DNA from 2 places in the Paenibacillus sp. 8b26 genome. Region 1 is predicted to be linked to the other one. Evidence: riboswitches for the same ligand, from Rfam matches in the RefSeq annotation. Region 1 holds a riboswitch; the other holds the start of a gene.
The links. Region 1 has a riboswitch for glycine ahead of sdaAB (L-serine ammonia-lyase, iron-sulfur-dependent subunit beta). Riboswitches for the same ligand answer to the same signal wherever they lie in the genome.
Positions count from the first base shown of each region.

Region 2: it holds a riboswitch for glycine, as region 1 does, so the genes downstream of both, gcvT (glycine cleavage system aminomethyltransferase GcvT) here and sdaAB (L-serine ammonia-lyase, iron-sulfur-dependent subunit beta) in region 1, are expected to answer to the same signal.

Region 1 is NZ_CP192445.1:2,774,845-2,778,868, forward strand. It holds gene ACQ4MX_RS12750 (DUF6359 domain-containing protein) at 1-1,306, opposite strand, end outside; glycine riboswitch at 1,520-1,633, shown strand; gene sdaAB (L-serine ammonia-lyase, iron-sulfur-dependent subunit beta) at 1,843-2,532, shown strand; gene sdaAA (L-serine ammonia-lyase, iron-sulfur-dependent, subunit alpha) at 2,522-3,421, shown strand; gene ACQ4MX_RS12765 (Ig-like domain-containing protein) at 3,657-4,024, opposite strand, start outside.
Region 2 is NZ_CP192445.1:4,835,297-4,839,320, forward strand. It holds gene gcvPA (aminomethyl-transferring glycine dehydrogenase subunit GcvPA) at 1-1,219, opposite strand, end outside; gene gcvT (glycine cleavage system aminomethyltransferase GcvT) at 1,350-2,450, opposite strand; glycine riboswitch at 2,531-2,627, opposite strand; glycine riboswitch at 2,628-2,819, opposite strand; gene gcvH (glycine cleavage system protein GcvH) at 3,120-3,515, shown strand; gene ACQ4MX_RS22545 (PTS mannitol transporter subunit IICB) at 3,909-4,024, shown strand, end outside.

The DNA of each region.
Region 1 (4,024 bases):
TGGCATCCTCAACTGGGGAAGAATCACCGATAAACGCTGCCTTGCCCTGACCTACCTTGGCTACAGCAGCATAAGGTCCTTCAGCACGCCCCCCGCCGTTATAGACACCCTGGTCCACGGCATTACCCCATTTTTTCGTGCCTGTAGGAATATAAGCGATTCCTTTCGCCTTGGTCGGGTCAATAATCGCCAGTGTAGAACCAGCATGCATTGCTATCGAACGTACACCCTTCGTAATGCCAAAGGATTGATCTGCCGCTACGATATCCGTAGCGTTCACGTCACCAAGTGCATTGTAGCGGAAACGAACGCCAAAGTTCGTCGCCAGCCAGTCGGAACTGGTTAATCCCTGCATAGCTGGTGATGCAGCTTCTTCTGTAGTCATCCCTTTGGCCGGATTGGAATAGGCTCCACGGCGGTAGCCGTTCATAACCTCAGAGGAATCCCAACGGTTTTTGTTCCGGTCAGCGTTATAGTGGTCAGAAATGAAGAAAATACTGCCTCCATTCTTCACATATTGCACCAGAGCAGCTTGCTCGGATGCCTTAAAGGCAACATTGGCTTCACCAATGATGAACACATCATATGGACGTAGCTTGTCGTACGTTATAGCCTGCTCGCCATAGGTAAAAGGAATGGAACGGTCCAACGGGTCCACGGTGAAACCAGCATTACGCAGTCCGCCCGCAAAATCGGAAAAGGCTCCATCAATAACCCAATCTGCTGCTCCGGCTGTCTGTGCGTGCGTATTATCGAACAGCACTTTTTTGCCTTTTCCATCCGGTAATGTCGTACCGGGTTGACCCGGGGTACCAGGATCAGGTTCGCCCGGATCACCAGGATTTCCAGGCTCGCTTCCGCTTACTAGCTCCACAGCGCTTGGGCTTTTCACGCCGCCAAAATTGTTATAGGCACCGAGCGCACCCGTCACGCGAATTTTACTGCCGATCAGCTCAGGATGGCCTGACAGCCCAAATGCTCCTCTATACGCGGATGTCAGTTGTACATTTAACAGATTAGACGTATTACGTTCACTCGCCTGATCCGCAATCAGTACGTTAAAATCGTTTGCAAACGGGGCAGAGAAATTAGCCGTTTTCGATCCGGTAGCATGTCCGACGACGTAGCCTTCTACCGTCACCGTACCTCCGCTGCTTTGACGCTGAAGCGCTTCCGCTACCGTCAACGAGCCCTCTGCCTTGACCTGGCCGAATGGAACGAAGAGTCCTACCAGCAGTGATACGATTGCCGCCAGATGCAGCATTCCTTTTAAGCGTGAACCTGTGAACCGGAAACCTTTTACCATACGTAAATGTCCCTCCCATTATTCCATAAATTAGCTTGTCCTCTATCAGATTAGCTATCAACCTTCTAATTCCTTCCTGTTTTCATCCATAATTATGTAAAATTTAATCTTTTTTATTGAGAAGGTACCTGATTCTGTAAAATCCCAACCTGTGATTGACACCGGGCATGGCATACATTACGCTTAGGAGGAAATGTTGAACGGTATACGCGAATGAAGATGACGGGAGAGTCTGTCCGGGAAGCACATCCCGGCGGCACCGAAGGAGCAAGACGCCAGCACCCGGCTGGCGGATAATCTCTCAGGTCCATGAATCGCCATCTGACGCAACTCTGGAGAGAGCGCAAGCCACCCAAGGGGTAAGGCGGTATACACCCGCACGAAACTCTCAGGTAACGAGGACAGAGATAAGGGAAATTTCCTTATCCTGTCCTTTTTTGTGCTTACATGCTGCGTCAGCATTAGAAACCGTCGCACCCGCGCAAGGCGCGGCAGCACCATATACTATGGTATTCAAACATACAGGGGGCCACACCATGCGTTTCAAAGATGTATTTTCCATTATTGGTCCGGCTATGACCGGACCCTCCAGCTCGCATACCGCAGGCGCAGTGCGGCTCGCACGTGTTGCCCGGCACTGGCTCGGTGCGCAACCTGACCGGGCCCGCCTGACGCTGTACGGCTCATTTGCCGATACGTACAAGGGACACGGCACAGACCTGGCACTCATCGCCGGATTGCTGAATTACGATACAGACGACCACCGGATTCCGGATGCGGAGCAATGTGCAGAGCAAGCCGGGATGGAAGTAGAGTTCGCTGTCAGCGGACTGCCCGCCCCCCATCCGAACACGGTCCGCTTCGAGCTATGGAAAGGTGAAGACCAGCGCACGCTGCTAGGCTCCTCCATCGGCGGCGGAAACATTCATGTCCAGCAGCTTAACGAGTTCCGGGTTAATCTGACCGGAGAGCTGCCTACGCTGGTGCTTCTTCACTCGGATAAGCCCGGAACATTGGGCGCGGTGACTTCGGCGCTGGGTGCAGCTGACATTAACATTGCCTACATGCATGTGGATCGCAAAGGCCGGGATGGCGAAGCACTCACTGCTATCGAAACCGATAGCCCCGCTCCGGCTGAATTAGTTGCCGAGCTGCGGGCTTTGCCTCATATGTATGAAATCAAAATGATTAATTTGAAAAAAGGAGCTGAATCCGATGCGGTTTAGCCATCTGCATGAATTAGGTGCCTTGTGCGCCGAGGAATCCACTACGATTGGTCGCCTGATGATCAAGGAACAGGTACAAGAGACGAACACACCGGAGGAAGAAATCTTCCGACAAATGGCTGATTATTATGAAGTCATGAAGGAAGCCGTTCATCGCGGGCAAACACAGGACACGGTATCCCGCAGCGGATTGACGGGCGGCGACGGCAAACGCTTGGCGGAATATTTGCGTGCTGGAGAAACCTGCTCTGGCGATGCCTCGGCACTCGCCATGGCGTATGCCCTCTCCGTGTCGGAGGTCAATGCGTCTATGGGGCGCATTGTCGCTACGCCCACCGCAGGCTCATGCGGGGTCATCCCCGGCGTGTTCATCAGCGCGCAGGAGCGATTCGGCTGGGATGACGAGCATATGGTGCGCGGACTGTTCGCCGCTGGAGCGATTGGCTACGTGATCGCCAACAATTCCTTCATCTCCGGTGCGGAGGGAGGCTGTCAGGCCGAGATTGGCTCAGCCATCGGGATGGCCGCAGGGGCCATGGTCGAGCTGCGTGGCGGTACGCCAGAGCAGGCCATCCATGCAGTAGGCCTCGCGCTCAAGAACACGCTCGGCCTGATTTGCGACCCCGTCGCCGGACTCGTGGAGATTCCGTGCATCGTGCGCAACGGGCTGGGAGCCGTGACCGCGCTTGCCGCCGCGGATATGGCTCTGGCGGGTGTGCGCAGCGCCATCCCGTCTGACGAAGTCATCGACGTGATGCTCGAAGTCGGCAGCGCGATGCCGTCCAAGCACCGCGAGACCGCCAAAGGCGGCCTGGCCCAAACGCCGACCGGCAAGCGTCTGACGGAGTCGCTTACGCGCAACATTCCAGCCAAGAAGGATAAGTCGTAGCTTCTAAGCGGTAACCCTCCTCCCGCATGTAAATCGGGAGACACTTCCATTTTATCAAAGAACGGTTTTTTTATGATTTTAGAAGGATTGTAGAAGCTTTTCTCACTGGTCACAATAGCGATTGGAACAACGGTCCGTTCGCGAAGCGTCCATCTGAGTGCCAACGAATATCCTTCTCTAAAGCAAAGGGGCGCCCCATTGCCATTTCCATGGCTTTTGGGACACCCCTTTTTTCTTACTGTACGTTCACCTGTACCTTCGTTGTTTTCCCTGCATATTTCACGGTAATCACAGCTTTACCTTTACCCTGTGCCTTAATGCTGCCGTCTTTGACCGTGGCAACAATAATTCGGGAAGAGGACCAGACTGCCGGCTTGGATACATCCTTCTCCGACTCATCCTTATACGTAGCTGTAGCCGTAACCTTAGCTATCTGTCCTGCTTTCAAATTCAGCGAGACTTCGTCGGTTTGCAAATATTTAAGCGTATCGACATCCACCGGTACGGTGATATATTTCCCGCCGAACTTCGCCTGAATATTGGTTTTACCGTAGCTTACTGCGGTAACCTGTCCCTTTTTGACCGTAGCTACCTTATAATTGA
Region 2 (4,024 bases), 2.1 Mb from region 1:
CAAGCAATCCAGCTTGCAGTTTATTCATATTGGTACCTTCAGGTAACCGCAGGGCAAACTCGTTAAAGGTGGGTGCAGTAAAGGAGGCTGTCACGCCCTTCAAGCCGAGTAGTTGCTCCAATGCGTAACGGCTTTTGTGCAAGTTTAGCTCGGCTACTTCCGCGATGCCCTGTCTACCCATGACGGACAAATACACAGAGGCAGATAAGGCGAGCAACGCCTGATTGGAGCATATGTTAGAGGTGGCCTTTTCCCGGCGGATATGCTGCTCCCGTGCCTGTAAGGTTAGCACGAAGCCGCGTTTACCGTTGCGATCTGTGGTCTGGCCCACTATACGTCCGGGGATACGGCGCATATGCGCCTGAGAAACGGCAAAGTAACCACAGGTTGGGCCACCGAGGGAGGAGGAGATGCCGAGCGGCTGCGCGTCTCCTACGACAATATCCGCGCCCTGCTTACCAGGTGCTTCCAGCAAGCCCAGCGCCAGCGGATTGGCGCTGACAACCATAAGACCCTTGTGGGCATGGATCAGGTCAGCCATCGGCTTCAGATTTTCCACGGCCCCGAAAAAATTAGGGCTTTGGACCAAAACTGCCGCCGTCTGCTCCGATATGGCCGCCATTAATGCCTTCACGTCAGTTACACCATCTGCACAGTCGATCTCCACGATATCCAAATCCAGCCCGCGCGCATAGGCTGCCAATACCTGACGTGCCTCCGGATGGACGGTCCGCGATACGATAAGCTGCTTGCGGCGGGTGGCAGCGGCAGCCAATGAGCCTGCTTCTGCCAGCGCAGTCGCTCCATCATACATGCTGGCATTGGCTACAGCCATGCCTGTTAATTCGCATATATACGATTGAAATTCGAAGATGGCTTGCAACTCGCCCTGGCTTACCTCCGGCTGATAAGGAGTGTAGGCTGTATAAAATTCCGAGCGTGAAGTGATATGCTGGATGACGGACGGAATATGATGATCGTAAATCCCTGCGCCGAGAAAGCTGGCGTGCGTGTCTGTATTGGCATTTTGCCCGGCCAGTCCTGATAAGTGGCGGGTTAAGGCTCTTTCGTCTAACCGAGAAGACAGGGGCAGCTCCCCCTTATACCGGATCGCCTCAGGAATATCGCTGAATAAATCGTCGATGGACGATGCGCCGACCACGCGCAGCATTTCAGCTTGATCTTGCTCGGTCATGGGAAGATAACGATGCTGTTTCATTGGGTCTGGCTCCTTTCAACCAACAAGATCGTAAAAACGTAAAACGATTAACAAATGATTAATAAACGAGTGCCAACTGGGCAGCGGTTAGTAACGGATCACGATAGTTATAGTAAGACGAGCGTTTAAATCAGCGTGGACGTTTATAAAAGGGTGAGGCTACCACCTCGGCGCGCAGGCGCTTGCCACGAATCTCGACCTCCAGCGGCGTGGATAGGGAACTAAAACGACTGTCCACCAGAGCCAAACCCAGATTACGTTTTAAGGTGGGCGACTGGGTTCCAGTTGTGACCTCGCCAATTTGCTGCCCTTCCGCGAACACGGGGTAATGGGCACGCGGTATGCCACGGTCAAGCATTTCCAGCCCGATCAGCTTGCGCGGAATACCTTGTTCTTTCTGGCGTTGCAGAGCTGCTTTGCCGATAAAATCTCCCTTATTCAGCTTGACGAAGAAGCCTAAACCAGCTTCCAGCGGTGAAATCGTGGCGGACAGCTCCTGTCCGTACAGCGGCAGCCGCGCCTCGAAACGCAGTGTATCCCGGGCTCCAAGTCCGGCGGGAACCAGACCATACGGCTCACCGATGCGAAGCAATCCGTCCCACACTGCCGGTGCATTCGCAGCAGGCACATAAAATTCAAAGCCGTCTTCCCCTGTGTATCCGGTGCGGGAGACGAGCGCTTTTGCTCCGAACAATTGCACATCCTCGCTGAATCGGAAGGAGGCCAGCTTTGTAATGTCCGTGTCTGTCACGGCGGCGGCAATACGTGCAGCTTCAGGCCCTTGCAACGCCAGCAGTGCCACCGCATCTGATACGTTTTCCAGATGAACGGATGCAGGCGCATGGCGAAGCAGCCAATCCCAATCCTTATCGATGTTGGAGGCATTCACAACGAGCATGTAACGCTCCGGCCCTTTATAGTAGACAAGGAGGTCGTCTACTACACCTCCATCCGGGTAACACAGGAGCGAATATTGGGCCTGGCCCGGCTCCAATTGGCTGACATCGTTCGTCGTCACCTGTTGCAGAAATGTTTCGGCTTCCTGGCCCTCGACCAAGAATTCACCCATATGCGATACATCGAATAATCCTGCATGTTGCCGGACGGCCTCATGTTCCTTTTGAATGCCACTGAACTGTACAGGCAGCTCCCAGCCGCCAAAATCAATGCAACGAACCCCCGACAGCGTGCTGTAGGATGAATGCAGCGGCGTTTTTCGCAAGTTAGTCATTTTTCCACTCCTATCCGGTATGATCGGCTAAACAAAAAAGACAGGCCGAAAAAAACGTATGGACGGCAGTCCACACACTTTTTTTCAGCTCTGTCCTTGATACCTGAGAGTTACCCCGGTGTGTACCGGGTTTCCCCTTGGGTGATCCGCCTGTATGGCGAATGCTCTCCAGAGATGCGTCCGGCAGAGGTCCTTTTGCCTGAGAGATTCACCTGCGGTGCAGGTTTACTCCTTCGGCGCTGCCTCTGGATCAGCTATACGTCATCCGGCCCTGCCGGTTGGTTACAGCTTGATCCGACTCGCTTGCTGCCTTGTTTTACAGGTGGCAACAGTGATGCGAGTGTTGACAGTCTCTCCCTCCACGTTCATCCGCGTTTACAATTATTAGGTGTTTCCAAAAGCACTTGTTATAACCCATTAATACGCAAATTTATTCGAAATGTCAACAAAAATGTCATGAAAAACATTATTAAAAACATTTTATTCATAAATAAGGATATGTAAGCGTTTGTTATAATCTGTCGTATTTTTAGTTAGAAAGATATATGGAGTAATGTGAAATATTTTTGTTAGTATTATTGACATGATAGTTCTAGTTGTCATAATCTTAACCTGTCATAGACGGGTAGGCAAAACGATGTAATCCATATGAAAGCGAGGCGGAGCAGGATGAGTGAAGTGAAGCAGCAATTGTGGTACACGGAAGAACATGAATGGGTTCAGCGCACAGAGGATGGAACGGTACGAATCGGTATTACGGACTTTGCACAGCATCAACTGGGCGATATCGTTTTTGTGGAGCTGCCTGGGGAGGGAGCAACGATTGAGCAGGGGGCGGAGATTGGTACTATTGAATCGGTAAAGACAGTATCCGACCTGTTCGCTCCAGTAACGGGAACGGTGTTGAAGGTGAATGAAGCGCTGGAAGGTACGCCTGAGCTGGTCAACGAATCTCCTTACGAAAAAGGCTGGATGATCGAAGTGAAGATTGGGGAAGATCTGGAGGGGGCATTAAGCAAGCTGCTGTCTGCGGATCAGTACGAGCAGTTGACTGCCAATGAGTAATAATGGGGCAATGTAGATTGGATAATTGAATAAGGGCGGCGTTTGTCCGCTCGATTTTGTATAAAAATAGTCGCGATGAATTGGCATAGCGGCTATTTTTGCTGTCTTTTTTTGCAAGCGTAATTACGTGTTTTTCTCTTGTTTAGAGGATAGACCTCATACATAAATTGTACCGATGACAGGATGGTTTTTCGACTAAATACTCGTGTTACAGGCCATATTAAGAGGAATTATGCAGAATGATTTCGCGCCTGTTTATCTTAAATTTAAATGTTGTCATCAACGTTCATGACGAAAGTACGTTTTCATTTCGTTGAAGAAGATAGCGTTGTCATTTAGTATGAATTTTAAGAAAAGGTAGTGATGCTTTTTACCTATAAGGAGGATATGAATATGAGCACAGTGGACACAAAGTCCAGTTCAAACGGAGGAGCGCGCGTTGCCGTACAGCGTTTTGGCCGTTTTCTCAGTGGTATGGTTATGCCCAATATGGGGGCCTTTATCGCATG